Regions from separate parts of the Actinoallomurus rhizosphaericola genome, predicted to be linked through region 1. Evidence: riboswitches for the same ligand, from Rfam matches in the RefSeq annotation. Region 1 holds a riboswitch; the other holds the start of a gene.

Region 1 (15,722 bases):
CCGTTGCGCCCGTAGATCGCCACCTCGTCGCGGTCCCGGAACACGATCGCCCGGAACCCGTCCCACTTCGGCTCGTAGAGCACGTCCCCGCGGGGTAGCTCCTTGACGGCCTTGGCCAGCATCGGCGCCACGGGCGGGCTCACGGGCAGGTCCATGACCTCACACTAGAACACGCCTACGACGATCCCCGGTCGTCACGGCGGGTGTAGCGGAGGAACAGGAAGTCCTCGTCCTCCAGGACGTGCCGGAGACGGTACGGGGTCGACGCCGGTCCCGGGCCGTCGACGATCCGGGCCGCGTCGCCCGCGGTGATCTGCGGGCTGACGGTGAGGCACAGCTCGTCGAGCCGCTCCGCGGCGACGAACTGGGCGAGCAGCCGCGGGCCGCCCTCGGTGAGCTGACGGGTGAGGCCGCGCTCGGCCAGCGCGTCGAGCGCGGCCGCCACGTCGACCGCCTCCTCGCCGGCGACGATCACATCGGCGTGCTTCTCCAGGCCGCTGCGCCGGTCGTCCGGGGCCGACGCGCACGTGATGACGATCGTGCGGGCGGTCGCCTCGGTGAAGACGGGGGCGTCGACGTCGAGCTCCAGCGAGCGCGACACGATGGCCAGTGGCGGCGCCGCCGGCCGTCCCGTACGGATGTCGCCCCACCACTCGCGGGGCTGGACCGGGCCGTACCCCTCGACACGGACCGTCGCCGCGCCGGCGATGACGACGTCGGCCAGCCCGCGCAGCAGGGACAGCAGGCGCCGGTCGGCCTCGTTGCCCAGCCCCCCGGCCTTGCCCTCGAACGTCGCGGCGCCGTCGGCGCTGGCGACCATGTTGCACCGGAGCCAGGGGGCGGTGTCCGGATAGGCGTACGCCTCCGCGAGGTCCGCGAGGCCGGCGGGTTCGAGTCGTCGCATGACACCCAGGGTGGCACAGCGTTCGCTTCGTGACGGTACCGCGCTCTTGTCGCAGTGTGGCCGAGGTGACAGTTGGGTAAGAGCCGGGTCAAGAGGGGGAATGGGCTTGGGTATCGCCGCATTGGTGATGTGGTCGCTGGCCGCCGTCGCGGGCGCCTACCTGCTGATCGTCTGGCTGGCCAACGGCGGCCTGCGGCGCCAGGGCACGAAGGTCACCCGCTTTCCGCTGACGGTCGTCCTCGGCCACCCCGCCCTGGCCGTGGTGTCCCTGGGCGCCTGGGTGAAGTTCCTGCAGACGGCGCGCGTCGCGTACGCGTGGAGTTCGTTCGGCGTGCTGGCCGTCGTGGCGTTGCTGGGCTTCACCCTCCTGACGCGCTGGCTCACCGGGCGCGGCGGCAAGCACGCGCGCGGCGCGGAGCAGCACTTCCCCCTGATCGGTGTGCTCGCGCACGGCACGGTCGCCCTCCTGACGTTCGTGCTGGTGCTGCTCACCGCGATCAGGGCCGCCCGCGGCCAGCCCTGACGGCTGCGGGCCGGCGTCGGCAGTCAGGCAGCCCGGCAGTCAGGCAGCCCGGCAGTCAGGCAGCCCGGCAGTCAGGCAGCCCGGCAGTCAGGCTTCCGATCGCCGCGGTCGGCCGTGACGAGCGGCGTCCGGCCGTGCTCAGGCGGGCAGGACGCGGCGCAGCAGGACCAGGGCCCGGTCGGCGACCGCCAGGTCGTCGTTGGCCTTGACCGCCTCGCGGTCGGCCGGCGCCGGCGTCGCGGTGTCGAGGACGACCTCCCACCGTTCGCCGAAGCGCTCGTCCGGAATGTGGAAGACGATGCCGTCGGAGTGCGCGTTGAACAGCAGCAGGAACGAGTCGTCGCGGACCCGCCGCCCCCGCGGGTCGGGCTCGGTGATCGCGTCGCCGTTGAGGTACACCGCGACGGCCTTGGCGTAGCCGATGTTCCAGTCCGCCTCGGTCATCTCCGTGCCGGACGGGGTGAGCCAGCAGATGTCGCGCTGGCCGTCCAGCTCGCCGCCGTGCGTGTGCCCCTGGAAGAACCGCCGCCGCCGGAAGACCGGGTGGTCCCTCCGCAGCTCCGACACCGTACGGATGAAGTCGACGAGGTCCCGGTCGTCGTTCCAGGACACCCAGGCGAGCTCGTCGTCCTGACAGTAGGCGTTGTTGTTGCCGTGCTGCGTGCGGTTCAGCTCGTCGCCGTGCGACAGCATCGGCACGCCCTGCGACAGGAACAGCGTGGCGATGAGGTTGCGCTGCTGGCGGGCGCGCAGCGACCGGACCGCCGGGTCGTCCGTCTCGCCCTCCACGCCGTGGTTCCAGGAGCGGTTGTCGTCGGTCCCGTCGCGGTTGTCCTCGCCGTTGGCCTCGTTGTGCTTGCGGTCGTAGGTGACCAGGTCGTGCAGGGTGAAGCCGTCGTGGCAGGTGACGAAGTTGATCGAGGCCAGCGGGCGGCGGCCGTCGTCGGCGTACAGGTCGCTGGAGCCGGTCAGGCGGGAGGCGAACTCCTGCAGCGCGGGCTGACCGCGCCAGAAGTCCCGGACCGAGTCGCGGTACTTGCCGTTCCACTCCGTCCACAGCGGCGGGAAGTTGCCGACCTGGTAACCGCCCTCACCGACGTCCCAGGGCTCGGCGATCAGCTTCACCTGCGAGACGATGGGATCCTGCTGAACCAGGTCGAAGAACGCCGAGAGCCGGTCGACGTCGTGGAACTCCCGTGCCAGCGCGGACGCGAGGTCGAACCGGAACCCGTCCACGTGCATCTCGGTCACCCAGTACCGCAGCGAGTCCATGATCAGCTGGAGTGCGTGCGGGTGCCGGGCGTTGAGGCTGTTGCCGCAGCCGGTGTAGTCGAGGTTGTACCGCTTGTCGGTGTCCCGGAGCCGGTAGTAGGCGGCATTGTCGATGCCGCGGAAGCTGAGCGTCGGGCCCAGGTGGTCGCCCTCGGCGGTGTGGTTGTAGACGACGTCGAGGATCACCTCGATGCCCGCCTCGTGCATCGCCCGCACCATGGCCTTGAACTCCAGGACCTGCTCGCCGAGCTCACCGGAGGAGGAGTAGGCGTTGTGCGGCGCGAGGAACCCGATCGTGTTGTAGCCCCAGTAGTTGGTCAGCCCGCGTGCCACCAGGGCGTGCTCGGAGACGAACTGGTGCACCGGCATCAGCTCGATCGCCGTGACGCCGAGCCGGCGAAGGTGCTCGATCATCGCCGGGTGGGCGAGCGCGGCGTAGGTGCCGCGCTGCTCCTCCGGGATGTCCGGGTGCAGCCGCGTCAGGCCCTTGACGTGAGCCTCGTAGATGACCGTCTCGTGGTACGGCGTCCGCGGTGACCGGTCCTCGCCCCAGTCGAAGAACGGGTTGATCACGACGTTCTTCGGCATGTACGGCGCGCTGTCCTCGGTGTTGAGCTCGGCCGGCGCCGCGAACCGGTAGGAGAACACCGACTCGTGCCATCGCACGTCGCCCTCGACGGCCTTGCCGTACGGGTCCAGGAGGAGCTTGGCGGGGTTGCACCGGTGTCCCAGCGCCGGCTCGTACGGCCCGTGCACGCGGTAGCCGTACCGCTGCCCGGGGCCGATGCCGGGAAGGTAGCCGTGCCAGACGAAGCCGTCGGTCTCGGGCAGGGCGTAACGGGTCTCGGTGCCGTCCTCGTCGAACAGGCACAGCTCGACCCGCCGCGCCACCTCAGAGAACAGCGCGAAGTTCGTGCCGGTCCCGTCCCAGGTGGCGCCCAGGGGGTACGGGGTGCCGGGCCAGACCTCCTGCATCGCTCTCCTCGGTGTCCACGGACATGCCTCATCGAATTGTCGCCGTACCTCGGCCGAGACGCGAATGGCGCGGCCGGGGAGGACCGGGATCCGGTGCCCCGAGCCGCGCGACGCATGCCGAGTACGTGGCTGACCAGGAAGTTTCTCCGGATCCGCCAGGGATGCACTCTATGTGAGGTCAGGAAAGGTCAGTGCCAGGCCGGCCCTCCGGGCGGCTGGTCCCCTCCGCCTCCACCGGCTCCGCCTGCTCCCGCTCCGGCGGGACCGCCGGAGAGGCGCCGAACTCCACGCCGTGCGCCTCCCGGCCGAACGCGGTCAGCAGGACCACGGCGAGCAGCGTCGGCGCGATCACGACGGCGAACGAGAACGGGTAGCCGTGCCCGCTCGCCAGGCGCTCCTGCAGGGGCAGGTTGATCGCGGCGAGGAGGTTGCCGAGCTGGTAGGTGACGCCGGGGTAGAAGCCCCGGATCGCGTCCGGCGACATCTCGGTCAGGTGCGCCGGGATGACGCCCCAGGCCCCCTGGACGAACAGCTGCATGAGGAACGCGCTGACCGCCAGCAGCGCCGTGCTCTTGGAGTAGGCGAACAGCGGTACGACGAGCAGCGCCAGCAGGGACGCGCCGACGATGGCCCGGCGCCGCCCGAAGCGCTGCGACAGGGTGCCGACCACCACGCCTCCGACGATGGCGCCGACGTTGTAGATCACCGCGATGCCGACCGCGTAGTGCGGGGAATGGTGCAGGCCCTTCTTCAGGAAGGTCGGGTAGATGTCCTGCGTCCCGTGGCTCATGAAGTTGAAGGCCGTCATGAGCAGCACGAGGTAGAAGAACCGGACCAGGACCTTGCGGTCGAAGAAGACCTTGCGCAGGGGCGTGCGCGTCATCTGCAGCCGCGCGTTCGTGCGCTCCCAGACCTCCGACTCGCCCACGCGGTACCGCACGTACAGCGCGATGAGCGCGGGCACCGCGCCGAAGACGAACAGGCCGCGCCAGCCGAAGATCGGCGTGATCACGAAGTACGCGAGCGCGGCCACCAGGTAGCCCGCCGGGTATCCGACCTGGAGCATCCCGGAGTAGAACCCGCGCTTGGCCGGCGGGATCTTCTCCATCGCCAGGGAGACGCCCAGGCCCCACTCGCCGCCCATGCCGATGCCGTACAGGAAGCGCAGGGCGAGCAGCATGGTCAGCGAGGTCGAGAAGCCGGAGATCAGCTCGACGACGGAGTAGAACAGCACGTCCGCCATCAGCGGGATCCGGCGGCCGGCCTTGTCCGCCCACAGGCCGAACAGGTACGCGCCGAGCGGCCGGGCGATCAGCGTCAGCGTGGTCGCGACGGTGACCTTCTCGGCCGACGTGCCGAAGTCCTTGGCGACCTCGGTGATCACGAAGACGAGGAGGAAGTAGTCGAACGCGTCCATCATCCAGCCGAGGAAGGCGGCGAGGAAGGCGTTGCGCTGATCACGATCGAGGCCGCCGGCCTGGTCGCGGATGTCGCCGAGCAGGGGTACGCCCATGGGGGGTCCTTAGTCCGATCCGTCGCTCCCAGCCGATCTTTACCCAGAGTTGAGACGATCAATTCCATGGTAAGTCGGTAGGAAAGGTTGACTGCGTACGGTCCGCCGTGTTTCGATCAGTCCATGCGCGTCCGGCCCGCCCTCACCCGCCGGCGGCACGTCGACCTGGTCCGTGTCGCCGCAGCCCGCTGTCGCGGCTGACGATCTCGCCGATCCCGCCTCCCGCGGCCTCCTCCTCGGCCGCGTTCCCCCATCCCCGCAGTTCGTTCCCCGTCACGGTGCCCCACGGCACTCGTCCGGCGAGTGCCGCACACCACGAAGACGGCGCCGCCCCCGTACAGGAGCGCATTCCCTCATGCCCAGAAGATCTCTCTCGGCCGTCCTGGCCCTGACCCTCGCCGGCACCGGCTGCGCCGCGCAGGCGCGCTCGGCCGACTCGCCGACCCTGAAGATCGGATACTTCCAGGGGGCCGTCGCCGGCCCCGAGGCCGTCGTGGCAGCCGACCCCGGCCTGTCGTCGCACGTCAAAGCGAAGATCGAGCTCCGTCCGATCGACAGCGGCGTGGCCGGCATGGCCCAGTTGCGCGCCGGCGCCTTCCCGGTGGTCTCCGGTGTCGGCAACCCGCCGTTCGTCGGCGCGTTCTCCTCCGGCACGGACGTGGAGGTGGTCTTCGCCGAGAGCATCGACGAGTCCGGGCTGGTCGTCAGCGACGCGATCAGGTCGAACGCCGACCTGCGGAAGGTCGGGGTGCTCGTCGGCTCCACCCTCGACTTCCAGCTCCGGGGCTGGCTGAAGAGTCAGGGCCTCACCGGCAGGGTGCAGATCGCCAGCTTCGCAAGCGAGGCGGCCGAGGCCGCCGCCTGGAAGGCCCACAAGATCGACGCGGTCTACATCAGCCAGTCCTTCCTCATCGAGCTGAAGAAGCACGGCGGCCGGGTGCTCACGACGGCGGCGGACATCGCCAGGCTCGGATACGCCGCGGTCAACCTGCTCGCCGTCAGCCGGACGTACGCCGCGAAGAACCGCGACCTGGTCCAGCAGCTGGTCTGCCAGGTCTCCCAGGCCCAGACGCTGGTCCACGGGGACCAGGCCGCCAAGTACGTCCGCCCGGCGGCCCGGTTCCTCGGCGTACGGCCCGACGACGCCGTCGAGGCGACGAAGAGCTACCCCTACATCCCGGCGGCCGAGGAGACCGGCTGGCTCCAGGGAACGGACGGCAGGGCGGCCTCCGGCCGGCTGGCCGCCAACTTCCAGCGCACCGGGGAGTTCCTGGTGACGCAGGGCCGGGCGAAGGCCGTTCCGTCCATCGCCCAGATCGCCGCGCACATCGATCCCGGCTTCTGGGCCAAGGCGCAGGCGGGAGGCTGCTCGTGAGCCGGCCCGGCACGCCTCAGGCGCCGGCCGCCGCGGAACGCCGGCCGGCGAACGCGGTCGTCGCGGAGCCCCGGGTCACCGAACGTCCGTCCGCGATCCGGCTCCGGGACGTCGGCAAGACCTTTCGCGGACGGCGCCGGCGGACCGCCGCGCTCGAAGGCGTCAGCCTGGACATCGAGGCGGGGGAGTTCCTCTGCCTGCTCGGTCCCTCCGGGTGCGGCAAGTCCACGCTGCTGGGCGTTCTCGCCGGGTTCGTCCCCGCCGACTCCGGCGAGGTGCTGGTGGACGGGCGGCCGGTGCGGGGGCCGGGCCCCGACCGGGGCGTGCTGTTCCAGACGCCGACGCTCTTCCCGTGGCTCACCACCCGCCAGAACGTCCTGTACGGCCCGAAGGCCAGGGGCGCGCTCACCCGGGAGGTGCGGGAGGAGGCCGACGCCCTGCTGGAGACGGTCGGGCTGGCGGACTTCCGGGACGCCTACCCGCACGAGCTGTCCGGCGGGATGCGCCACCGGGCGGCGTTCGCCCGCGTGCTGATCAACCACCCGAGCGTGCTCCTCATGGACGAGCCGTTCGGGGCGCTGGACGCCATCACCCGCGCCGGGATGCAGCGGTTCCTGCTGGAGCTCTGGCAGCGGCACCGGATGACGATCGTGTTCGTCACCCATGACGTCGAGGAGGCGACCCTCCTCGGCGACCGGGTGGCGGTGCTGTCCGGGCGGCCCGGCCGGACGAAGGCCGTCGTCGACATCCCCCTCCCGCGCCCCCGGGTCTACGAGGACACCGAGACGCTCGAGTTCGTCACCGCCAAACGGCGGATCAGGGAGGTGCTGGAGCGATGAGCGAGCAGATCACGAGCGCGGCGCCCCTGACCGCCGCGCAGGCGCCCGACGGAGAGGAACCGCCGCCGGTGACGTCCGGGACGACCGGCGCGCCGGGGCGGCGGAGGCGGCGTTCGTGGCGGCGCGTGGCGTTCGGCGGCGCGGGCCTGCTGCTGGCGCTCGGCGTCTGGCAGGTCGCGGCGCTGATCATCGGCGACCCGGTGACGCTGCCGTCGGTCACCGGGACCGTCCGTGAGTTCGGGCACTACGTCACCCATCGGTACCCGGAGGTCCAGGGCAAGACCCTCCTGGAGGACGCCCTGATCAGCACCGGCCGGATCCTCGCCGGATTCGGGCTCGGCACGGTCGTGGGCCTCGTCCTGGGCGCCGCGATGGCGGGCGTCCGCGTGATCCGCGAACTCGCCGACCCCATCATCGCGGTCGTACGGCCCCTGCCGCCGATCGCGTTCATCCCGCTGCTCGTCGTCTGGTTCGGCATCGGTGAGACGTCGAAGGTGGCGCTGCTGTTCTTCGGCGTGGTCCCGGTCATCACGATCGCGACCCTGGGCGCCCTCGACGCCGTCCCGGCCGAACTGGTGAACGCCAGCCGGAGCCTGGGCGCCTCGCACTTCCACACGATGGTGCACGTACGGCTCCGCGCCGCCGTCCCCGGCGTGATCACCGGGATGCGGATCGCCATGGGCGGCGCCTGGACGAGCATCATCGCGGCCGAGATGATCGCCGCCACCGGAGGGGTCGGCTTCCTGATCCTGCAGGCCGGCAACTACCTCCAGACTCCGCTGATCTTCAGCGGGATCATCGTCATCGCCGTCCTCGGCTTCGTCTTCGACGGCCTGCTGCGCCTTCTGCTGCGCGCCGCCGACCCCACCATCCGCCACTCGTGAGACCCCTGAAAGACAAGGAGTGCCCCATGTCCACCCTCGACATTCGCAAGGTCGGCGGACGCATCGGCGCGGAGGTCACCGGCGTCGGCCTCGACCGCCTCGGCGGCGAGGAGTTCCGTGAGCTCAACGCGGCCCTGCTCGAGCACAAGGCGCTGGTGTTCCGTAACACCGGCCTCGACGACGAGGGCCAGATCCGCTTCGCCGCGAGGTTCGGCGAGCTGACCGCCGCCCATCCCACCGTGCCGTCCGTGGACGGGAGCCCCAACATCCTGCCGGTCGACGGCGAGGAGGGCATCCGGTCGAACCACTGGCATACGGACGTGACGTTCGTGCGCACGCCGCCCAAGGTCACCACGCTCCGCGCACTGGTCGTGCCGCCGTACGGGGGCAACACGCTGATCGCGAACGCCGCGGCCGCCTACCGTGACCTGCCGGAGCAGCTGCGGGAGTTCGCCGACCGCCTCTGGGCCGTGCACACCAACGACTACGACTACGTCCTGCCCCGTACGAACACCAGGAAGGCGGTGGAGTACCGGGAGACGTTCGTCTCCCGGCGGTACCGGACCGGGCATCCGGTCGTGCGGGTGCACCCGGAGACGGGCGAACGCGGACTGTTCATCGGCGGGTTCGCCCAGCGGATCATCGGGCTGAACAGCACGGAGTCGCGTGACATCCTGCGCATCCTCCAGGAGTACGTCATCCGGCCGGAGAACATTTTGCGCGTCCAGTGGAACCCCGGCGACCTCGTGGTGTTCGACAACCGGATCACCCAGCACTATGCCCCGGACGACTACGGGGACCAGCCCCGCAGGCTGCACCGGGTGACCGTGGCGGGCGACGTCCCCGTGGGCGTCGACGGCACGCGGAGCCACGTCATCGAGGGCGACGAGGCGCAGCACTACACCCCGGCCGTCGCCGCCGCCTGATGGACGCGGGGCCCGGAGGCGCGGGGCTCCGGGCCCCGTCCGGCGGCGGATGAGACCCCGGGCGGCGGGTGCGCGACGCGCCCGGCGCCGGCCGGGGACCGCGAGCGGCCGGCTCGGCCGTCAGGCGGGGCCCGGCCGGGTCCGGTCGAGTCGTCCCGCGGCCCGGGCGCGGGCCTCCTCCAGGAGGGTGCGGGCGAGTGAGGAGGTGGCCTCGCCGGGGCTGAGGACGCAGACCCAGCCCTGCGCCGCGTACACGGGGTGGGGGAGGACCCGGTCGGTCACCGTGAAGTCGATGCCGCCGCGGTGGTCCGCGTGCGCCGCCGGTGAGTGACCGATCAGCTCCTCGAACCTCCTGCGGCCGACGGCGAGGTTCAACCGGAACACGCCGGGGCGGTCGAGGTCAGAGGCGGTGTCGAACCCGTCGTAGTCCTTGGTCACGATCGTTGCGAAGGGGAGGAACCGGTCTGCGGCCGCGTCGCCGCGCGGATCGTAGGAGATGAACGTGTCACCCCAGGCCGGCTCCGGAGCGCCGGTCTCCTCGCTCGCCGTGACCACCACGGTCCCCGGCAGGCCGGCTGCGAACTGAATGATCTCGTCCTGCGTCATGACGCCCTTCCGATCTCGGTCGCGTTCTCCCTTCCAGGGTTCCATTGAAGTTCCCTGTGAGACTTTTCGCCGATGACGCCGATCAATGGCCTGGTCACCGCCGGGCGACCTTCAAAGCGCGGGTGAACTCGCGGCGCTCAGCCGGTCTTCGGGCGGGCCCGCTCGATGATCGCGCCGAAGTCGACGCCGGCCGGCAGGGTGCCGAACGCCCGGCCCCAGTCACCGCCCAGGCGGGAGGCGCAGAAGGCGTCGGCGACGGCCGGATGGCCGTGCCGGACCAGCAGCGAGCCCTGGAGGACCAGGGCGAGGCGCTCCACGATCCGCCGGGCGCGCACCTCGATCGTCGCCACGTCGGTGAGCGCGTCCCTGACCTCGGCGGCCGCGGCGTCCAGCCGGGCGTCCGCGCCCGAGGCCAGGCCGACCTCGTCGAAGAACGCCTCGACCGTCTCCGGCTCCTTGACCATCGCCCGGAGCACGTCGAGCGCCGAGACGTTGCCCGAGCCCTCCCAGATCCCGTTGAGGGGCGACTCGCGGAACAGCCGCGGCATGCCGGAGTCCTCGACGTAACCGTTGCCGCCGAGGCATTCGAGGGCCTCCGCCGCGTGGGCGGGCCAGCGCTTGCACACCCAGTACTTGCTCACGGCGAGCCCGAACCGTTTGAACGCGGTCTCGCCGCGGTCGGTCGCCCCGGCCAGGCGGAGCATCAGGAGGGTCGCCGCTTCGGACTCGACGGCCAGGTCGGCCAGGACGTTGCGCATCAGCGGCTGGTCGATGAGGTACCGGCCGAACGCCTGCCGGTGCGCGGCGTGGTGGGCCGCCTGGATGAGGCCCTCGCGCATCCCGGCGGCCGCGCCGATGACGCAGTCGAGCCGGGTCATGTTGACCATCTCGATGATCGTGCGGACGCCGCGCCCCTCGTCGCCGACGCGCCAGGCGACGGCCTCCTCGTACTCGACCTCGGCGGACGCGTTCGACCGGTTGCCCAGCTTGTCCTTGAGCCGCTGCAGGCGGATGGCGTTGCGGGTGCCGTCGGGCAGCACCCGGGGCAGCAGGAAGCAGGTGAGGCCCTCCGGGGCCTGCGCGAGGACGAGGAACACGTCGCACATCGGCGCGCTGGTGAACCACTTGTGGCCGGTCAGCAGGTACGTGCCGTCGGGCTGCGGCACCGCCCGCGTCGTGTTGGCCCGGACGTCGGACCCGCCCTGCTTCTCCGTCATCGACATGCCGGCGAGGATGCCGCGCTTGCCGGCCGGGTCGCGCAGCCCGAAGTCGTATGTGTCGGAGGTCAGCAGCGGCTCGTACCGCCGGGCCAGCTCCGGCGCGTGCCGGAGCGCGGGCACGGCGGCGTAGGTCATCGAGATCGGGCAGCCGTGCCCGGCGTCGACCCGCCAGACGTAGAACTTGGCGGCGCGGGCGACGTGCGCCCCGGACCGTTCGGTCCAGGCGCGCGCGTGCAGCCCGTGGCTCACCGCGACGCGCATCAGCTCGTGCCAGGCGGGGTGGAACTCCACCTCGTCGATGCGGTGGCCGTACCGGTCGTGGGTGCGCAGCACCGGCGGGTGCTCGTTCGCGAGGCGGCCCCACTCCCGCGCCTGTTCGGTGCCCGCCAGCCGGCCCAGCTCGTGGACGGCCTCGGCCGCCCAGCCGCCGCCCTCGCGGAAGAGCCCGTCGAGGAGTGCCGGGTCGTCGGCCACGTCGTGGCCGAACAGCGGGGGGACCTGGTTGAAGACCTCATGCGTAGTCACTGACCGCTCCGATGCTGCGCTGGGCGAACGAGATGAGATGGGAGATCAGGTCGATCCGGGCCTGCCCATCCGCCGCCGCGTCGGTACGGGCGGGCTGGGCCGGGTCGGCGGGCTGGGCCGGGACGCCAGGCGGATCCGGGTCGGCGGGCTGCCCCGCGCCGACCGCGAGCGGTCCGACGAGGGCCTCGCCGATGGCGCCGACGAGCGCGGCGGCGCCGACCTCGACGTCCTGCTCGGGCAGCTCGCCGGCGGCGATCCCGCGACTGATGATCTCGGCGAGGACGGCGGCGTACGCCCGGCGGAAAACCAGGCGTTCGGCGTCGACGGAGGGGTCCACCGGCTCGGCGAGGAGCGCGTAGGCCATGCGCGGCGCGCGCAGGGCCCGGCCCGCGAAGGTCTCGATCACCGCCGCGACGCTCTCGGCCGCGGCCCGGTCCGGTGACGCGGCGCGGGCGAACGCGTCCACCTCGCGCTGGGAGGCGACGCGGAAGACCTCGGCGACCAGTTCGGACTTCGACGGGAAATGGCGGTACACGCTGCCGGTCGCCACACCCGCCCGCCGGGCGACGGCGGCGATCGAGCATCCGGCGTAACCCTGCTCGGCCACGACGGAGAGCGCGGCGGCGCGGATGCGGTCCCGCGAGGCGCTGAGCCGGGCCTCGACCCGGGGGGTACGGCGGTACGGCACACAAGGATTGAACCTCAGTTCACTCCTTCCCGGCAAGCCTGCGCGGACAACGGGCACAAAAACGGCGCGGGATCCCGAGAGGGGATCCCGCGCCGTCCGGCCGGCAGGCGAGGGGGAGCGGGTTACGCCTTGCCGGTGGCCTGAGCCGCGCCGGTCGCCGTGGCGTAGCCGGTGCCCGAGTGGCGGTACACCGGGCCCTTGCCCAGCTCCAGCACCTGGAACTTGACCGTGATCGAGTTGGACGCGGTGCCGGTGAGGTGCTTCATCATCTTCTCCGACAGGTCGATGAGCGCCGGCGGGTTGTGCTGGGCGACCGCCCACTCCGCCGGGCCGAAGTCCTCGACGATCCCGATCTCGCTCTTGCCGTTGTAGGTGACCTTCACCTTGGTGCCGAGCGGCCAGTACGGGCTGGCGATCGTCTCGTACGCCATCGGCTTACCCGACGCCGTCGACGGGTCCCAGAAGGAGGTCGCGGTGGAGACACCGGTGGGCAGGGCCGGGGCCTTGGCCTGCTTCTTGGGGTCGTTGCCCTTCTTGACCGACAGGAGCATCCGGTCCTGGGCACCGCTCTGGACGCGCTTCTCGGCCTGCGCGGGCGCCTGCTGCGCGACCTTCGCCGGGGCGCTCTGCGCCTGAGGCGACGCCGCCGCCTCCGAGGTGCCCCCGTAGGCGAGGGCGGTGGTGACGCCGGCGCCGGCCAGGGTGACTCCGGCGGCGACGCTGGCGATGGCCTTGGTCGAAAGCCTGATCATCGCTTTCCTTTCGGGGGCATGCGGGGATGAGGGCATGGGGGTACCGGGGAAGGGGTGAGAGAGATCCGGAGAGAAGTCCGGGAAGGGGAGGTCGCGCGTGCCGCGGCACCGGCGGCGGCACGGCACGCGCCGACGGGCGGCTACTGCTGCGGGTACTCCGGGTAGCCGTAGCCCACGACGGTGGAGGTGTTACGCGTCCGGACCTTCACGGCGTCGTCCGTGTTGCCCTCGACCGTCTGGATGGTGCCGTCGTGGTTGTCCTTGACGACCAGGCCCACGTGATCGATGTTGTCGACCCCGCCGCCGCTCCAGGAGAAGAAGACGACCGCGCCGGGCTTGGGAACGCTGCCCCAGCGGCCCTGCGAGATGAACCACTTGGCGTGGGAGGGGGTGAACGCGTCGCCGCCCATGCCCTTGACGCCCAGCGTGTCGCCGACCCAGGTGACGAACATGTCGCACCAGGACGCGTTGGCGTAGTCGCTGACGGAGCCGCCGTCGCGGGCGGCACCGGCCTTGGCGTACGGGGTGGTCATGAACCACTGGTTGAACTTGCTGCCGCCCGTGGCGTTCTCGGTCGTACCGACCTGGGACTCGGCGAGCTTCAGGACGTCCGCGGCCGTGGGCAGCTTCTTCTGCTTCTGCTCGGCGACGGTGTGCACGTTGAGGTGCGCGTCGTCGCCCGCGGGGCGGGCGTGCTCCGCCTTACCCGTACCGGGTGCGGGTTTCTGTGCCACCTGGTGGACGGCCGGACGGGACACGGTGGAGGCCTGCGCGGACAGGGCGGGCCCTGCGGTCACGACGGTCGTCGCCGCCGCGCCGGCGGTCACGGCGCCGGCGATGAGGCCGGTGAGACACTTCTTCTTCGAGGTAAAGCGGGGTTTGGCGTGTCGAGGGGACACGGGGGGTACTCCTTCGGCTTCCATGCCGCTTACCGGGTTAGCTGACGGGTTCGGGCGTGGAAGCTGCCCTACGGCACAGAAGTGCCGATTCACCCCAATGGTGCGGTGGGTCCCCGGTTCCGCGAGGTGCGGATTCAGCGGGTCGCCCGCTTGCGCGGACGGCACGAACAAAGAGACAGGGTCTGGCCGTACGGTCCCAGGGGCGGGACGACGACCGGATATTCAGATCAGGGAAGACTCGCGGACAAGGTTCTGACTCCTTACTTCCAGTACGCCTACCGGGTTAGCTGACGGGTTCGGGCGTGGAAGTCGCCCTACGACACGACGGATGTGCCGATTCACCCCGGGACTGCTCATGGGTCCCCGGCTCCGTGACTCTCACGGACTCGACGTTGCCGCTCCCGCTCCATGGGGATCGAGCGGTGCTCCGCGGGAGTGGCGTGATTTGGATATGAACCGTCTCGGCTCTGTACGGAGGCCCTCACGCGTCTTCGCGCTGCGCCGTCTGCGCTGGTGGGCCGGCCGCCGCCGGCGGATGTCCGGGAGGCGCATGGGGGGCGTCCCTCCGGACTTAGTGGGAACATAGCAGACAAATATCGGCCGACCAAATACCTATGTTTGCGACATGGCTCACATCGCGGGCCGGAATAGATGATCGCTAAAAGATCGTCTAATGATCGGTTCCGAATGATCGAATTTGCGCCTCGATAAAGATCGCCGAAATGGCGATCAATCGCAAAGCCTGACGGCACAAGGCTTTGCGGCGCCGGGAGGAGATACCCGCCGCGCTGGTCGCTCAGCCCGCGACCGCGACGGGACCGGCGTTGAGGAGGGCCTCCCGGTAGCGCTGCGCGGTGATCTCCGCCAGCTCCGGGACGGCGCCCAGAGCCGGCGAGACGGCCACGGCGCCGGCCGCCAGGGCCTCGTCCCGCACCTTGTCCGCGAAGAAGCCCGGGGCCAGGAAATAGGACGCCACGACCACACGCCGCGCTCCCGCCGCGTAGAGCGCGCGCACGGCCTCCGCGGGCGTGGGACGGGCCGCGGAGGCGTACGCCGGGACGACGGCGCGCCAGCCCCGCCAGCCGCGCGCCATCCGGCCGATCGTCGCGTTCGCCGCCGGATCGCTGGAGCCGGCGGCGGCGAGCACGACGGCCGTCTCCGGGTCCGGCCGGACGCCGACCTCGGCGAGCCGCCGCTCCAGGGCGCCGGTCATCAGAGGGTGGGGGCCGAGCGTGGCGCCGTAGTGCAGCGTCAGCCGCGGATAAGACGCCCGCGCCGCGCGCAGCACCCCGGGGATGTCGGTCTTGCTGTGGTACGCCGCGGTGAGCAGGAGAGGGAGCACGACGGCCTCGTCGGCCCCCTCTCCGACGAGACCACCGAGCACCTGCCCCGGCGCCGGGGGAGCGTGGTCGAGATACGAGGTCACGACCCGCACCCCCGAGGAACGGCGTACAAGATCGAGAAGTTCCTCGACCGTCGCCGCCGCCCGCGAGTCCCGGCTTCCGTGGGCCACGGCGACCAGGGGGACCGCCCCGCCGCCCCCGGATCGCCCGGCTCTCACAGGTTGATGCCGCATTCGGTCTTTCCGGTGCCGGCCCAGCGTCCGCTGCGCGGGTCCTCACCCGGCGCGACCCGCTTGGTGCAGGGCTCGCAGCCGATCGAGGGGTACCCGTCGTACTGCAGCGGGTTCACCAGGATGCCGTGCTCCTCGATGTAGCCGTGCAGGTCGTCCTGGGTCCAGCGGGCGAGGGGGTTGACCTTGACCTTGCCGCGCGCGGCGTTCCACTCGACCACGCGCGCGCCGCGCCGGTGCGAGGTCTC
Region 2 (15,722 bases), on a different contig from region 1:
ACGGCCACGTGGAGCGGACCAGCATCGTCCACCGCGATCCCCGGGCCCTGACCTCCGGCGTCTACCTGGGCCGCCTCCCGCCGGTGTCGGAGGCCTCGCACGGGCCCTTGGCCCGGGTACTGCGCGGCGCCGGTCCCCTGCTGCTCACCGAGATCCCCTCACCGGGCCGGGCACCGAGTCCCCTGGACGCCCGCCAGCTGGATCTGTTCACCCGGCTGGGTGCGAGCAGCGCCATCATCGCCCCGTTGCGGGCCCGCCGGGAGGTCCTCGGCGCCCTGACCCTCGTCCGTACCGACGCCGGGCGCCCGTTCACCGAACAGGACCTGCCCCTGGTGTCCGACCTGGTGCGCGGCATCGCCCTCGGGGTGGACAGCGCCCGCCTGTACCAGAAGACCCGGCACACCGCCGAACGCCTTCAGCGCTCCCTGCTGCCCCACCTGCCGCACATCGAGCACCTTCAGCTGGCCGCCCGCTACGCGCCCTCTAGCACCACCGCCCAGGTCGGCGGAGACTGGTACGACGCGTTCGTCCTCCCGAGCGGCGACACCGTGCTGGTGATCGGCGACGTCACCGGTCACGACCTGCAGGCGGCCGTCGCGATGAGCGCGCTGCGGAACATGCTCCGCGGGATCGCCCTCGACCGCCAGCAACCGCCTGGGGACGTCCTGCGCCGACTGGACCTGGCGAGCCACGTCCTGTACCGGCAGGCCACCGCCACCTGCCTCTACGGCCTGGTCAAGGGACCGAAGAACGGCCCCTGGCAGCTGCACCACGCCTCCGCGGGGCATCTCCCGCCCCTCCTGACCACCGCGGAGGGCGACACCCGCTATCTCGAGGAGGGCGCCGGGCTCCTGATCGGCATGGACCCCGACCTGCCGCGCCCGACCGCATGCGACCCGCTGCCGGCCCACTCGACCCTCCTGCTGTTCACCGACGGCCTGATCGAACGCCGCGGCGAGTCCCTCGACGACTCCCTCAGCCGGCTCCGCCAGCACACCGCCGCGCTGGCACGCGCGCCCCTCGACGTCTTCTGCGACGAGCTGCTCATCGGACTCGGCGCCCACAGCGCCGACGACATCGCCCTCCTCGCCGTACGCCCCGTTCCCCCCTGACCCCGGAAGCCGACGTCGCGGCGGGCCGCGATCAAGGGATCACCGTCACGGGGATCGGCGGACGGGCGGGGTCAGTTCGCGAGTGCGGCCCAGGTCTTGGGGCCCACCTCTCCATCGGCGGGCAGGTGCGCGTCCTTCTGGAACGCGGTGACCGCGGCGGCCGTCACCGGGCCGTAGTAGGAGTCGACGTTCAGCGGGTGCCGGTGCGCGCCGAGCCGCTGCTGGATCCAGGTGACGTGCGCGTCGTGCATCAGCGCGCCCGCGACGTACCGGTAGATCACGCCGGGGTACCGGCTCGGGTCGGAGGCGGCCAGTCCCGGCTTCACGAAGCCGTACACGTCGCTCCAGTACCTCGTGCGCGTGGCGACCTGGTCGTTTCCGGTGTTGCCCTCGATCGACTCGAACGTGGTGTGGCCCGAGTTCAGCCACTTGACGAAGAAGCCGACGTGCTCGGGCTCACCGCTGTGGTTGAAGTCGAAGGTGACCGGGTCGCCCCGGGAGATCAGTTTCCGGTCGGTGTGCCATTTCGATCCGACGCGCTTCTTCAGGTCGGGCACATAGGCGATCTTCCCGCCGATCAGGCCGAGTGCGCCGAAGTGGTTCAGGCACCAGCAGACGAAGATCAGGCACCAGGACGCGGCGGTGTTGTCGCCGTAGTACCACTGCGTGAAGTCGTTGACGTTCTCCCGGACGCGGCCCCGCGCCGTGCCCCGCAGGGTCATCGCGTACGCGACCAGTTGCTCGCCCGTCGGCGCGGTGGCGGCGTGGTGCGTGGGTTCGGCCGGCGGGGGCGTCACCGGATCGACGTAGACCCTGCCGTCGTCCGGAGGGTCGGGAAGGCGGGGGGCGTCGGCGTCACTCGGACCCGGTTCGGGGATCGGCTCGCCGGCAGGCGGCGGAAGCGACGTATCGGACATGGCTACCTCCTATGTGACTGGAATGAGGGGGAAAGTCGGATCGGTAACCGCGGTCCGCGATACCCGCTCACAGCGGGGCCATGCGGGGAACCGCCCGCCGCGACCGCTGACCAGGAGAATGTCGGCGCCCCCGGAAGCGGCGCCCCCGATTCGGCCAAATTCGGCCGAATCAGGCCAATGCGGTTTTTCGCCCGCGAAGCAGGCAAATGACGGGTGACGACCGTCGCCGCGAGGAGGTCTCATGTCCGTGCGCCCCCGCAGAGCGCTAGCCGTCGCGTGCGCCGCGGTCACCGGCGCGGCGCTGCTGACCGGCGCCGGAACGCCGCGAACCCCCGCCGGCGCCGCCTCCGGCGGATCGAGAACGCCGGCCGGCGCCGCGGTCAGCGGCACGCCGACCGGCGGTCCGGCACCGGGCGGGCCCGGGCAGCGGTCCACCTGGGCGCCGGCCGACAAGGAGGGCTTCGGCACCGCGCGGGCCACCGGCAGCAGGATCTGGTTCACCCTGCAGGACGGCGGCCTGTCGGAGGTCTACTATCCCGACCTGGGCACGCCGAGCGTCCGTGACCTGCGGTTCGTCGTGACGGACGGCCGGTCCTTCACCGAGCGGGACTCCGACGCGGCGACGCACGTGACACGGCTCGCCGACCCCCGCGCGCTCGTCTACACCCAGACCGACACCGAGAAGGCCGGCCGGTGGCGGCTCACCAAGACGTACGTCACCGACCCGAGCCGCCCGACCGTGCTGATGGACGTACGGTTCGAGTCGCTGACCGGACGGCCGTACCAGGTCTACGCGCTGTACAACCCGCGGCTGTCCAACGGCCGCGCCGACCGTCCGGACGACAGCGGCCGTTCTCAGGGCGACGCGCTGACCGCGCGCGACGCCACGATGGGCAGTGCCCTGGCCGCCTCCCCGGCCTTCACCGCGACCTCGACGGGTTACCTGGGGACCAGCGACGGCTGGCAGGACCTGCACGCCGACCACCGGATGGACCGGCACTACGCGACGGCGGGCCCGGGGAACATCGTCCAGACCGGGCGCACCTCCCTCACCGGCGTCGGCGGGCACCGTTCGCTGACCCTCGCGCTCGGTCTCGGCGGCACCGACGCCGCCGCGCTGGGCGCCGCCCGTGCCTCACTCGGAACGGGTTTCCGTGACGTCGCCGGGGCGTACGCGCGGGGCTGGCACGCGTACGTGCGCGGGCTGCGGCGGCCGCCGTCGAGCCTGCGCACCCCGGCGGAGCGGCGGGTCTACGACTCGTCGGTGCTGGTGCTGGCCGCGCTGGAGGACAAGACGTACCGGGGCGCGTTCGTGGCGTCCCCGACGATGCCGTGGGCGTGGGGCGTCAACACCGATCTGGAGGACCCCTCCGCGCCGTACCACCTCGTCTGGGCCCGTGACCTGTACGAGAAGGCGAGCGGGCTGCTCGCCGACGGCGACCGGCCCGCCGCGGAGCGGGCGCTGGCGTACCTGTTCGGGCGGCAGCAGAAGGACGACGGGTCGTTCCCGCAGAACAGCCTGGTCGACGGCACCCCGCACTGGGGCGGCCTGCAGCTCGACGAGGTCGCCGACCCGATCATCCTGGCCTGGCAGCTCGGGAGGCGCGACGCCGGGACCTGGAGCCACGTCCGGCGCGCCGCCGACTTCATCGTCGGGCACGGGCCGCAGACACCGCAGGAGCGCTGGGAGAACCAGAGCGGCTACTCCCCCGCGACGATCGGCACCGAGATCGCCGGCCTGGTCTGCGCCGCCGACCTCGCCAGGGCGAACGGCGACGCGACGGCCCGCACCCGTTACCTCGCCACCGCGGACGCGTGGCGAGCGAGGCTGCGGACCTGGACGGTCACCACGAACGGCCCGTACGGGCCGAAGCCGTACTTCCTCCGCCTGACCAAGGACGGGAATGCCGACGCCGGGACGACGTACGACATCGGCGACAGCGGCCCGAACGGCGTGGACCAGCGCGCGGTCGTCGACCCGAGCTTCCTCGAACTCGTCCGGCTCGGCGTCCTGCCGCCCGGCGACCCGGTGGTGCGCGACTCCCTCGTTGTCGTCGACCGGCGCCTCGGCGTCCGCACCCCGAACGGCGAGTTCTGGCACCGCTACGACTTCGACGGCTACGGCGAGCAGGCCGACGGCGGCGACTGGAACGTCGGCCTCCCGGCGGGGAGCCGGGCGACGCGCGGGCGGCTGTGGCCCCTGTTCGCGGGCGAGCGGGGCGAGTACGAGGTCGCCGCCGGGCGGGACGCGGGCGCGCGGCTCGCGGCGATGGCCGCGACCGCGAACGCCGGCGGCCTGCTGGCCGAGCAGGTCTGGGACGACGCCCCGCCCGCCGGGCGGCCCGGGTTCGCGCCGGGCACGCCGACGTTGTCGGCCACGCCGCTGGGCTGGGCGCACGGCCAGTACGTGCGGCTGGCCTGGTCGATGGCCGAGCGCCGTTCGGTGAGCACGCCCTCGGTCGTCGCCGACCGCTACCTGCGCTGAGGCGCCAGCGTCAGGGTGTGGGCGGCCTCGCGGCGGGTCACGGCCGGGTCGGACCGCATCGGGATCGTGTCGCCGCGCGCCCACAGCGGCGCCTGGTCCCAGTAGTGGCCCGCGAACGCGTGGCCCGAGGCGCCGGTGAGGTTGATCCAGCGGGAGCGGTTCAGGTCGGCGAGGTCGGCGATCATGCGCATCGACGGCACCCAGTCCACCTGGTACCCCTCCTGAGGGTTCCAGCCGGTCGCGTCGACGAGCGAGTCACCGCCGGACAGCTTCAGCGGCCCGCGGTTGAACAGCCACTCGACCGGCCCGATCCCGGACGTGCCGAATGTCTGGTTGGTGATCGTGAGGGTGTGCAGGTCGCCCCAGCGCCATTTCCTCGGATCGCCGCCGAGACGCTTGCGCAGTTCCTGCTCGGCGTCCTTGATCGCGAGCCGGAGAATGTCGTCGCGGGTCTCCTTCGCGGGCGTGCGGACGTCGTCCCACCAGGGGTCGTCCGGGCGGTTCAGGAGGTTCCGCAGGACCTCGAACCAGCGGTCGCCGCCGTCGGGGCGCGCCCCGTCGGGCAGTTCGTCGTCGAACGTCCGCAGCAGCAGGTGCCGGTAGACGGCGTTGTAGAAGGCCGCCGGCGCCGAGCCGGCGGGCTGGGCGAAGTCCCAGCCGCGCAGCAGCGCGACGGCGGGGCCGGAGCCGACGCGCAGCAGGTGCGGCACGAGCGTCGGCGCGAACCCGTTGCGGTCGTCCATCTGGATGCGCGCCATCGTCGCCACGTCCATCCTCGGCGTCCGCGCGACCAGTTCGGCGATGCGCGCGGCGCGGTAGCCGTAGGTCCAGTCGCGGGTCAGCATCCGCGGATAGCCGGGCCCGACGGCGGCGTTGTTGGCCGTGACGATGTAGCCCTGCGGCGGGTCGTACGCGCTGGGCAACTCGTCGAACGGGATGAAGCCCGTCCACTCCTCCCTGCCGGTCCAGCCCTGGGCGGGCCAGCGCCCGTCGCCGCTCGACCGGATCGGGATGCGGCCGGGCGCCTGGTAGCCGATGTGCCCGTCGACGTCGGCGTACAGGAGGTTCTGCGCGGGGACCTCGAAGGACCGGGCGGCGGTACGGAACTGCGCCCAGTTCCCGGCGGTGTCCAGCGACACGATCGCGTCGGCGGTCCGGCCGGGGTCCAGCGCGGTCCAGCGCAGCGCGACCGCGGCGCCGCTCCCCGCCGTGCGGACCGTGTCCATCACGTCGGACAGCAGCGGGCCGTGCCGCGTCGCCCGTACGGTGAGGGGCACGGTCTTACCGCCGGCCACCTTGATCTGCTCGGTGCGGACCTGGAGCGGCTCCTGACGGCCCTTGTACTCGTACGTCGAGCCGGTGACCCGCTCCAGGTACAGGTCGGTGACGTCCGGGCCGAGGTTCGTGAACCCCCAGGCGATCCGGGCGTTGTGCCCGATGATCACGCCGGGGACGCCGGAGAAGGTGAACCCGGTGACGTCGAACGGGCAGGCGGCGGACACGCTCCGGCAGTGCAGGCCGGCCTGGTACCACAGCGACGGCATCTGCGGCGCGAGGTGCGGGTCGTTGGCGAGCAGCGGCTTGCCGGTGTTCGTCCGCGTGCCCGACACGACCCAGGAGTTGGAGCCCAGGCCCGGGGCGCCGTTGCCCATCATCGTCGGCATCGCGTGGATGGCGGCGGCGACGCGGGTCAGCGCCGGCGACAGCGCGCGGGCGCGCGGCGCCGTGCCCGTACGGCCGCCGGAGCCGCCGTCGCCGGGGACGATCACCGGGTTCCGGTCGTACGGGTAGCCGGGGTAGAGCTGGGCGACGCGGGCCGGGGAGACCTTGGTGGCGGCGATCGCGCGGCCCAGCTCCTCGTCCATGTTGCTGCGCAGGTCCCACGCCATCGCCTTCAGCCAGGACAGCGAGTCGACGGCGGTCCACGGCTCGGGCCGGTAGCCGGTCCGCTGCAGGCCCAGCACGGAGTACTCCAGGCTCTGCGTGGCGGTGTTCCGGTGCCGGGCCAGCCAGGCGTTCACGCCCTGGGCGTACGCGTCGAGGTAGCGGCGGGTCTCGGGGCGCAGCAGCGGCAGCTCCTGCTCGGCGACGCGCCGCCAGCCGAGCGTGCGGACGACCTTGTCGGTGTCGAGGGTGGTCGTGCCGAACAGCTCCGACAGCCGCCCGGCGGTGATGTGCCGCCGGAAGTCCATCTCCCAGAACCGGTCCTGCGCGTGAACGTAGCCCTGCGCCCGCATCAGGTCCTCGGCGCTGTCGGCGTAGATCTGCGGGACGCCCCACCGGTCGCGGAGCACGGTGACGTCCGCGCCGAGCCCGGGAACCGTGATCCGCCCGTCGACCTGCGGGTACGAGCGCCGTACGGTCCACCACCCGTACAGCCCGAGCACGAGCGTCAGCGCCACCAGAACGGCCAGGACGCGCACCGCCCAGCGGGCCGGACGCGGCAGCCGGGCCAGCGGCGCGAACCGGACCATCGACCCTCCTGCCCCAGGAACCGGGATGATCGCGTCAGTAAACCATTCGCCTCGGCCCACCGAACAGGGTTCCGGCCGGGTCCTCGCCGTACGGCAGGGCCCGGCCGGAGTGAGGCGCGCCTACTGGCCGTACTCGGGGTAGCCGTAGCCGACGACCTCGCTGGTGTCCCGGGTCCGGACCTTCACGGCGTCGTCGGTGTTGCCCTCCACGGTCTGGATCGTGCCGTCGCCGTTGTCCTTGATGACCAGGCCGACGTGATCGATGCTGTCGATGTCCTTGCCGCCGCTCCAGGAGAAGAACACCACCGCCCCCGGCTTGGGGGTCGTGCCCCAGCGGCCCTGCGCCTGGAACCACGCGGCGTGCGCGGGGGCGAAGGCGTCACCGCCGATCCCCTGGACGCCGGCCTGGGCCCCGACCCAGGTGACGAACATGTCGCACCAGTTCGCGTCGGCGTAGTCGCCGACCGATCCGCCGTCGCGCTGCACGCCCCGCTGGGCCCACGGGGAGGCGGCGAACCACCGGCTGTACTTCGTGCTGCCGTCGCCGTCCTCGCTGGTGCCGACCTGGGCGAGGGCGATCTTCAGCGCGTCGGTGGCGGTGACCGGCAGCCGGCGCTCGGCCATGACCTTGGCCTTGGGGTCGGCCTTGGGCTTGGGATCGCCCTTGGGCTTGGGTTTGGCGTTCATTCCCCTGCCGGGGATGGAGACCTGCTTCACCTGGTGCGCCTGCGCGGCGGCCCGCGCGGGCAGAGAGGACGCCTCGGCGGGCCCGGCGGCGGTCACGAGGACCGCGGCCGCGCCGGCCGCCGTGAGGCCCGACAGGACGGCGGCGAGACGTGCTCCGGAACGTTGGGGTCGAGGGACAGCGGACACGGGGTACTCCTTGCTTCCATGCCGCTTACCGGGTTAGCTGACGGGTTCGGGCGTGGAAGCTGCCCTACGGCATGGGGGGATGCCGATTCACCCCGGGAATGCGTTGGGTCCCCGGCTCCGCGTGATGCGGATTAAGCGGTCGCCCGAATATGGGCGATTTTTGAGAGACTTCCGATTGGTCGCCGTCGCCGCGGCGACGGTGGATCAGCGGAAAGGCGTGATCATGGTTCCACTCCCTTGCCGCTCTCGCGTGCGCACCCGGTGGATGCTCGGCGGAAGCGACGCAGCTCGCTGGTGAACCGGCTGGTCGGACGCGGGCTCGGGCTCGGGCAGGCGTCTTGTGAACGCGCTATCGCCTGGGTCGGGCGGGCCGGCCATGGCCGACGGGTATGGGGTGACGCGTGGGGGGCGCCGAAAGAGTGATTGGAACTTAGCAGGACAAAACGCCCACTTAAACAGCGAGTTTACGTGATGTGGGTCACTCGGCGCATGCGAGGCAAGGGAGCGCCATTACGGAAGTCAACTCCTGAGCAATTGTGGGTCTTTTGTTACTGCAGTTACTGATGTGACGACGGCCGATCGCCGCCATGGTGAGGACCATCGCCTCTGGCCCGGGTCCGCGTTCGGAGGGAGCGTGGGGGCGAGGGGGTGGAGTCATGGGCTTCGACCATCGGACCGACGACTGTCCGCGGGAGGAGAAGGTCGAGATCCAGGCCGGACCGGTCCGGCTGGCCGGCGATCTGGCCGTCCCCGAGGGAGGTCTCGGGCTCGTCATGTTCGCCCACGGCAGCGGCAGCAGCCGCGCGAGCCCGCGCAACCGGTTCGTGGCCACCGCGCTCAACCAGGTGGGGCTCGGGACTCTGCTGTTCGACCTGCTCACCCCGGCGGAGGAGACCGATCGCGCCAACGTCTTCGACATCGAACTGCTGGCCCGGCGCCTCGTCGACACCACCGTCTGGCTGCGCGAGCGCCCCGAGGCGAGCGGACTGCGCGTCGGCTACTTCGGCGCCAGCACCGGGGCCGCCGCCGCGTTGTGCGCCGCCGCCGAGCCCGAGGCGGACGTCGCCGCGGTCGTCTCCCGTGGCGGCCGGCCGGACCTCGCCGCGTCCCGCCTCCGCCACGTGACCGCGCCCACGCTGCTGATCGTCGGGAGCCGGGACGAGGTCGTCATCGAGCTGAACCGCCAGGCTCAGGCCCTCATGCGCTGCGAGAGCCGGCTCACCATCGTCCCCGGCGCCACGCACCTGTTCGAGGAACCGGGGACTCTGGAGACGGTCGCCGAGCTGGCACGGGAATGGTTCCTCGACCACCTCGCGCCGATCGGGCAGCGATCGGGCGGCACCTGAGCGGCCGCGTCCGGACGGAGGCACGGGGCCCGAGGAGCCGGGCGCCACGGAGTGGAGGCCGCCGTCACCAGCCGCCCATGGACTGGCGGACGACGCAGGCTCTCCACCTCTTGATGCAGACGGCCGACTGGGTGTTGGCCCGGCCGCCCACGGTGGTGTTCCCGATCTGCTGGACGCCGCGGTTGACCGAAGGGCTGAGCACGACGGAGGTCCGGTTGAACCTTCCGTTTCCGGCGCGGACGGCGAAGCGGTTGATCCTGCCGTCTCCGCCTCCACCGACGAGCGGGCCGCCGTGCCCGAGGGCCCGGGTCTTCGCGGCGAGGGCGCACGGGGACGCGACGACCACCAGAACGCCGCTCAGCAGGGCGGCGAAAACGAGCGCCCGCCCGTTGCCGACCGTGTCCTCGCGTGAACTCCGATTCCGGCGGCGCATCGTCAGCGGCATATCCGAACCCCTTATTGCGCGATTCTTCGCACGCGGCTCCGCGAACTTTTCGGGACGTCCGCGTGCATACCCCGGTTCCGGCTTGATCGTGTCCCCCGGCGCCGATGCGACCGGAAGATTACCCGCGCTTGTCAACGACCATGCCGTTGCGGCCTCCGAGCACCGAGAGCATTCCCAGCGCCTTCCGGGTTACGCCTGGTCAACGCCCTGCCCGAAGGCGGACCGAGGGCTGCGATCCGATCTCGGCAAGGAAACGCTAAGCGTCATTCAAATATCGCTCATCTCGACAGATATCGGTTGACTTCGCGAGTGCCGTGATGTGCCCTGAAATGGGACATAGCGCCATGAACGTCCCAAATGACGCGTGCGACTCCGGCATCGTCGCGCGCGAGCCGAACCAAAGGAGGTATCTTCCATGGGTATTTCGCGCCGGATGGGAGTAACGGTCGCCGGCCTGGCCTTCGCAGGAGCGACCATGGCCACGATCGGCACGGCCGGGTCGGCGAGCGCGCAGACGGCCACGATCGCCGCACCGCAGTCCGTCGCCACGTACGGCGGTGCCGGCGGTTACGCGCACCGGCGTTCGGTCGTACGCAAGCACCTGCGGACCGGGAACCTCTCGTACTCCTACTACAAGCGCACCTCGGACACGAACTGGTTCTTCTGGTCGGGCGGCTGCGGCGACTGCGGCGGCTGCGGCTGGTTCTGACACCCTGAGCGGCGGACCGCCGGACCAACCGGTCCCGTCGTGACGACCCGCCCCGGATCTCCGGGGCGGGTCTCCGGCGGACGGCCCCCGGACGGAGGTACAGCCAGCACTACTCCGGGACTACCGCCTGCGGTATCGATCCGTCACCCCGCCCGTACGTAACGTCATCGCCATGAGCGATCAACGTTTCCGCAAGGGCCGGCGTCTCACCGCCATCGTCGCGCTGGGCTGTCTCGGCGTCCTCCTCGCACCGACCGGCGCGCTCGCGGCGCGCACCGCACGGACCGGCGACGCCGTCCAGCAGCACCTGAACCAGCTCGTGCGCGACGACGGGTTCCCCGCCGCCCTGGCCACCGTACGGGGCCGGGACGGGCGCTTCCACGACTACACCGCGGGCGTCGGCGACCTGAAGACCGGGGCCAGGGTGCCGGCCGACGGGTACGTCCGCATCGGCAGCAACACCAAGACCTTCACCGCGGTCGTCGTCCTGCAGCTCGTCGGCGAGGGCAAGATCCGCCTCGACGCACCGATCGAGACCTACCTGCCGAACCTCATCCGCGGCGACGGCATCGACGGCCGCCACATCACCGTGCGGCAGTTGCTCCAGCACACCAGCGGCCTGCCCAACTACACGAGCATCCTGGCGAACGGCCTCCTGCCGTACCTGCACCGGTACTTCGAGCCCCGTGAGCTGCTCGACCTCGCCCTCGCCCAGAAGGCCGACTTCGCGCCCGGCACGAAGTGGGAGTACAGCAACACCAACTACGCCGTCGCCGGGCTGCTCGTCGAGAAGGTCACCGGCCGCCCGATCAGCGAGGAGATCACCCGTCGGGTGATCGACCGCATCGGGCTGCGGCACACCTACTTCCCCGGCGTCGGCGACCAGACGATCCGCGAACCGCATCCCCACGGCTACCACCACGACGACCCGAAGGCGCCGCTGACCGACGTCACCGTGATGGACCCGTCCTTCGGCTGGGCGGCCGGTGAGCTGATCTCCACGCCGAGCGACGTCGACCGTTTCTTCACCGCGCTCCTCGGCGGGCGGCTGCTCGCCCCGGCGCAGCTGAAGGAGATGCGCACGACCGTCCCCGCCCCCGACCTCGGCACGGGGGTGCGGTACGGCCTCGGCCTGACGAGCACCCCGCTGAGCTGCGGCGGCCTCGTCTGGGGCCACGGCGGCGACATCGACGGGTTCTCGACGACCAACGGCGCCACCGAGGACGGCCGCGCCGCGACCATCGCGGTCACCGAACTGCTCTCCAACGAGACCCAGCTCGGCCACGTGACCGCGGCCCTCGACACCGCCCTCTGCGGCTGACCGATCCCGCCGGCCCGTCCCTACTGCTCCCGTTCCTCCGGCGCCGCCGTGTCCAGGGCGGCGCCGGCCTGGTCGGCGAGGGTGACGGCGACCAGACGCGCCTGAAGTGACGGCCGCTCCCCCGGCACGGGGCTGAGCATGAACCGGCCCTGGAAGTGGCCGTTGCCGAAGGCCCGCAGCTCGACGTCCTCCTCCGGCCAGCCGCGCCGCTCCACCTCCCATCGCCGCCGGCCGACGGTCAGGCTGCCGTCCTGCTCCAGCCGCGGCGGATGACCGAGCAGCGAGCCGTACTCGAACCGGCAGGCCCGCAGGTGCAGCAGGTCGCCGAGCTCCTCCCGCACGTGGTCGACGACCGCGTCGGCGGAGGTCGCGCCCTGCGCCAGCCGGGCGGTGTCGTGGATCCGGGCGAGGTACGCGGCGTCGGTGACGGCGATCACCTTGAGCCGCCGGGCGCGGGCGGCCAGCTGGGAGACCGCGAGGCCGACCGCGAGCAGCAGCACCACGGTCTGGACGTCGGCGGCCCGGTGGATGAGGATGCTCTGATACGGCCGGGTGAGGAAGAAGTCGAACCACACGGCGGCCGACAGGGCCGCGAGCGCGCCGGCGGGCCGGTTGCCGAGAGCCGCGACCGCCACGATGACCACGACGAGGATCAGCGCGAGGTTCGTGCTCGACAGGCTGCTCCGGAACGGCAGCAGGACGAGCGCGACCAGCAGCGGACCGGCCAGCGCGGCCGCCACCGCGACGACGTCCCGGCGCCGGTGTCCCCTCATGGCGTACCTCCCCTGACGAGAAGTACCCCGGACGTCACCGGTGACCGCCGGACGGACCGAAGGAGTGTTCGCCATTCGGTTATCCGCACCGGTTAACCGAGCCAGGAGTGGCGCTATTCACACGCTTGGTAATTGACGTGTGTTGCATTACTCACATGAGTGGTTGATGGCTCATCTATTCTCCGTTCCGTCCGATTGTCCGGCCGAAGATGAGTTCCAGGCGACGGGCAGGCGGTCCACGCCGTACACCGCCGAGCGCTCGCGGGTCGGCACCTCGGCCGCCGGGACGGCCAGGCGCAGGTCCGGGAAGCGGCCGAACAGCGCGGTCAGCGCGATGCGCAGCTCGGCCCGCGCGAGGTGCTGGCCGAGACACTGGTGGACCCCGTGGCCGAAGGCCAGGTGCCCGGTGGCGGAGCGGCCCAGGTCGAGGGCGTCCGGGTCGGCGAACCGCGCGGGGTCGCGGTTGGCGACCGGCAGCGCGAGCACGACCGTCTCACCGGCCGCGATGACCTGGCCGTCGATCTCGACGTCGGCGAGCGCGGTCCGCCGTACGTCGAACTGCAGGATCGACAGGTAGCGCAGCAGCTCCTCGACCGCGCGCTCGGCGGTGACGGCGTCCGCGCGCAGACGCGCCCGCTCGGTCGCGTCCGTGAGCAGCAGGAACGTTCCCAGGGAGAGCATGCTCGACGTCGGCAGGTGCCCGGTGGCCAGCAGCACCATGCCGAGGTTGGTGAGCTCCTCGTCGGTCAGGTCGCCGGTGGCCACGGCGTGTGCCAGCAGACCGTCGCCGGACGCCGGGCCCGCGCCGGCGCGCAGCCGCGCGATGAGGCGGCGCACCGTCCCGGTGATCGACATGACCGCCTCGACCGCCCGTTCCGGGGCGGAGTCCAGGTCGTTCATCACCGCGGTGGCCGCCTGGACGGCGTGCCGGTCCTCCGGGGGGACGCCCAGGAGTTCGCAGATGACCAGGGCCGGGATCGGCACGGCGAACGCGGTGACGAGGTCGGCGGACGACCCGCCGTCCGCCATCGCGTCGAGGGCCTGCTCGGTGTACGCCCGGATCGCCGGTGTCAGCTCCGCGACGCGCCGGGGCCCGAAGTGGGCGCTCAGGAGGCGGCGGTAGCGGGTGTGCTCGGGCGGGTCCGTGTGCGGGAAGATGCCCGGCTCCGCCGGGGTCGGCCGCTCGTGCGCGCGTTCGCGGCCGACCGGCTGATGCAGCAGCTCACGCCGGGTGCTGAAGCGCGGATCGGCGAGGATGGCCCGGGTCACGGCGTACCCGGTGGCGACCCAGCCGAGGTGCCCGTCCGGGTAGGCCAGCCGGCTGAGCGAGGGGCGTCGCCGCAGCTCGACGGGCGGGTCGAAGGGGGTGGGCCGATCGGTCTCCAGCGGACGAGCCGCCCGGCCGTCGGTCATCCGATCACCTCCCGCCCGGTCCCGGACCGCGACGGGCCCGGTGCATGATCATCTCGCGCCGCCGATTATGCATGACAAGTCCGAAAAAACACACCACTAGTCATTTCTGGACCGCCCGATTAGCATCGGCGCTGACCGAACGGACACATCTGTCAAGCACGCTGGGCGAACGGGCCGTCGCGAATGTCGCCGGTCCGTGATCGGCGACCCCGCGTCTCCTCCATCAGGCTCACTGCTATCCCGTATAGAGGTGTTAATGGCGGTTCGGCATGCTCAGGTGGCGGTTGTCGGCGGTGGACCGGTGGGGCTCATGCTCGCCTGCGAGGTGGCCCTCCACGACGTGCCGGTGGTCGTCCTCGAACGACTGCCCGCGATCGAATGGCGCCCGAAGGCCGAGGGGATCACCGGCCGGGCCGTCGACATCATGGACCGTCGCGGGCTGATGCTCGGGGTGACCGAGACCCCCATCACGCCGCCGACGCCCGAGCAGCGCGCCCGCGTCGCCGCCGGTGAGCGGCGGCCGGACAGCCTGCTGCCCAAGGAGTTCCCCGGCGCGCGGCACTTCGCCAGCATGTTCCTGCTCCGCCCCGAGTCGCCGGACCTGCTGGTGCCCCAGCAGCTGCTGGAAGAGGACCTGGCCCGGCGCGCGGCGGAGCTGGGCGTCGAGGTGCGCCGCGGCCACACCGTCACCGGGTTCGCCCAGGACGACGACGGCGTACACCTCGACGTCGAGGGGCCCGACGGGCCGTACGAGCTGGCGGCCGCGTGGCTGGCCGGCTGCGACGGCGGCCGCAGCACGATCCGGAAGCTGTCCGGCATCGCGTTCCCGGGCACGGACGGCGTCACGACCGGGTACCGCGCCTTCGCCGACATCGACGACCCCGACTTCCACCTGCCCGGGTGGTTCCGCAAGGACGCCGGGCTGCTGGTGTACGAGGAGGGTCCGCCCCGGTTCATCACGCTGGAGTTCGACGGGCCGCCGGTGAACCGGGACGCGCCGATCACGCTGGAGGAGTTCCAGGGCTCGCTGCGCCGGCTCAGTGGCACCAAGGTGACGGTCACCGGGATCTCGAAGATCACCCGGTTCACCGACAACGCGCGGCAGGCGGAGACCTACCGCAGCGGCCGGGTCCTGCTCGTGGGCGACGCCGCGCACGTCCATTCGCATTGGAGCGGTCCAGGACTGCGGCTCGGGCTGGGCGACGCCGTCAACGTCGGCTGGAAGCTCGCCGCCGTCGCCCGCGGCCGGTGCGACGAGAGCCTGCTCGACACCTACACCTCCGAACGGCACCCCATCGGCGAGCAGACCCTGGAGATCCAGCGCGCCTCGATCGCGCTGATGCGGCCCGGCCCGCACGTCGACGCGCTGCGCCGGCTGCTCCGGGAGCTCCTGCTCCGCGACGAGGCGAACCGCCAGCTCACCGCCCTCGTCGACGACCTGCACATCTCCTACGACATGGGCGACCCGGCCCTGACGAGCCCCCTGGTCGGCCGGTACAGCCCGGACCTGCACCTGCGGCGTGCCGACGGCACCGTACGGGTCGCGGAGCTGCAGCGGAACGGCCGCGCCCTGCTGCTCGACCTGCGCTCGGACCCGAAGGTGCGCGCCCTCGCCGAGCCCTGGTCCGACCAGGTCGACGTGGTGACCGCCGAATGCGCGGACGCCCCGGCGGACGCCCTGCTGATCCGGCCGGACGGCTTCGTCGCCTGGAGCACGCCCGCCGACCCGGCCTCGCTGCCGGACGCCCTCGCCCGGTGGTTCGGCCCGCCCGCCGCGACCGCCTGAGGCCGAATCCCCCTGAGAACGAAGACCGCCACCGCGCGCCATCGGAGGCCGGAGTGAGTGAATCCAGG

What was found. Region 1 has a riboswitch for cyclic di-AMP ahead of NE234_RS08740 (CHAP domain-containing protein). Riboswitches for the same ligand answer to the same signal wherever they lie in the genome.
Region 2: it holds a riboswitch for cyclic di-AMP, as region 1 does, so the genes downstream of both, NE234_RS21300 (CHAP domain-containing protein) here and NE234_RS08740 (CHAP domain-containing protein) in region 1, are expected to answer to the same signal.

What each region holds. Positions count from the first base shown of each region.
Region 1 covers NZ_JAMXMW010000003.1:226,792-242,513, reverse strand. The annotation lists gene NE234_RS08805 (ATP-dependent DNA ligase) at 1-155, opposite strand, end outside; gene NE234_RS08800 (pyrimidine reductase family protein) at 176-904, opposite strand; gene NE234_RS08795 (hypothetical protein) at 1,005-1,427, shown strand; gene glgX (glycogen debranching protein GlgX) at 1,566-3,674, opposite strand; gene NE234_RS08785 (MFS transporter) at 3,853-5,187, opposite strand; gene NE234_RS45845 (putative leader peptide) at 5,311-5,388, shown strand; gene NE234_RS08780 (ABC transporter substrate-binding protein) at 5,543-6,562, shown strand; gene NE234_RS08775 (ABC transporter ATP-binding protein) at 6,559-7,401, shown strand; gene NE234_RS08770 (ABC transporter permease) at 7,398-8,285, shown strand; gene NE234_RS08765 (TauD/TfdA dioxygenase family protein) at 8,312-9,211, shown strand; gene NE234_RS08760 (DUF6194 family protein) at 9,332-9,862, opposite strand; gene NE234_RS08755 (acyl-CoA dehydrogenase family protein) at 9,955-11,562, opposite strand; gene NE234_RS08750 (TetR/AcrR family transcriptional regulator) at 11,549-12,250, opposite strand; gene NE234_RS08745 (septal ring lytic transglycosylase RlpA family protein) at 12,373-13,002, opposite strand; gene NE234_RS08740 (CHAP domain-containing protein) at 13,143-13,901, opposite strand; cyclic di-AMP (ydaO/yuaA leader) riboswitch at 13,914-14,051, opposite strand; cyclic di-AMP (ydaO/yuaA leader) riboswitch at 14,160-14,303, opposite strand; gene NE234_RS08735 (sirohydrochlorin chelatase) at 14,698-15,477, opposite strand; gene NE234_RS08730 (phosphoadenylyl-sulfate reductase) at 15,459-15,722, opposite strand, start outside.
Region 2 covers NZ_JAMXMW010000009.1:168,839-184,560, forward strand. The annotation lists gene NE234_RS21280 (SpoIIE family protein phosphatase) at 1-1,112, shown strand, start outside; gene NE234_RS21285 (peptidoglycan-binding domain-containing protein) at 1,184-2,029, opposite strand; gene NE234_RS21290 (glycoside hydrolase family 15 protein) at 2,271-4,514, shown strand; gene NE234_RS21295 (penicillin acylase family protein) at 4,502-6,988, opposite strand; gene NE234_RS21300 (CHAP domain-containing protein) at 7,109-7,861, opposite strand; cyclic di-AMP (ydaO/yuaA leader) riboswitch at 7,869-8,009, opposite strand; gene NE234_RS21305 (dienelactone hydrolase family protein) at 8,518-9,207, shown strand; gene NE234_RS21310 (hypothetical protein) at 9,272-9,652, opposite strand; gene NE234_RS21315 (hypothetical protein) at 10,068-10,361, shown strand; gene NE234_RS21320 (serine hydrolase domain-containing protein) at 10,534-11,682, shown strand; gene NE234_RS21325 (DUF4118 domain-containing protein) at 11,703-12,455, opposite strand; gene NE234_RS21330 (cytochrome P450) at 12,627-13,868, opposite strand; gene NE234_RS21335 (FAD-dependent monooxygenase) at 14,125-15,654, shown strand; gene NE234_RS21340 (phytanoyl-CoA dioxygenase family protein) at 15,708-15,722, shown strand, end outside.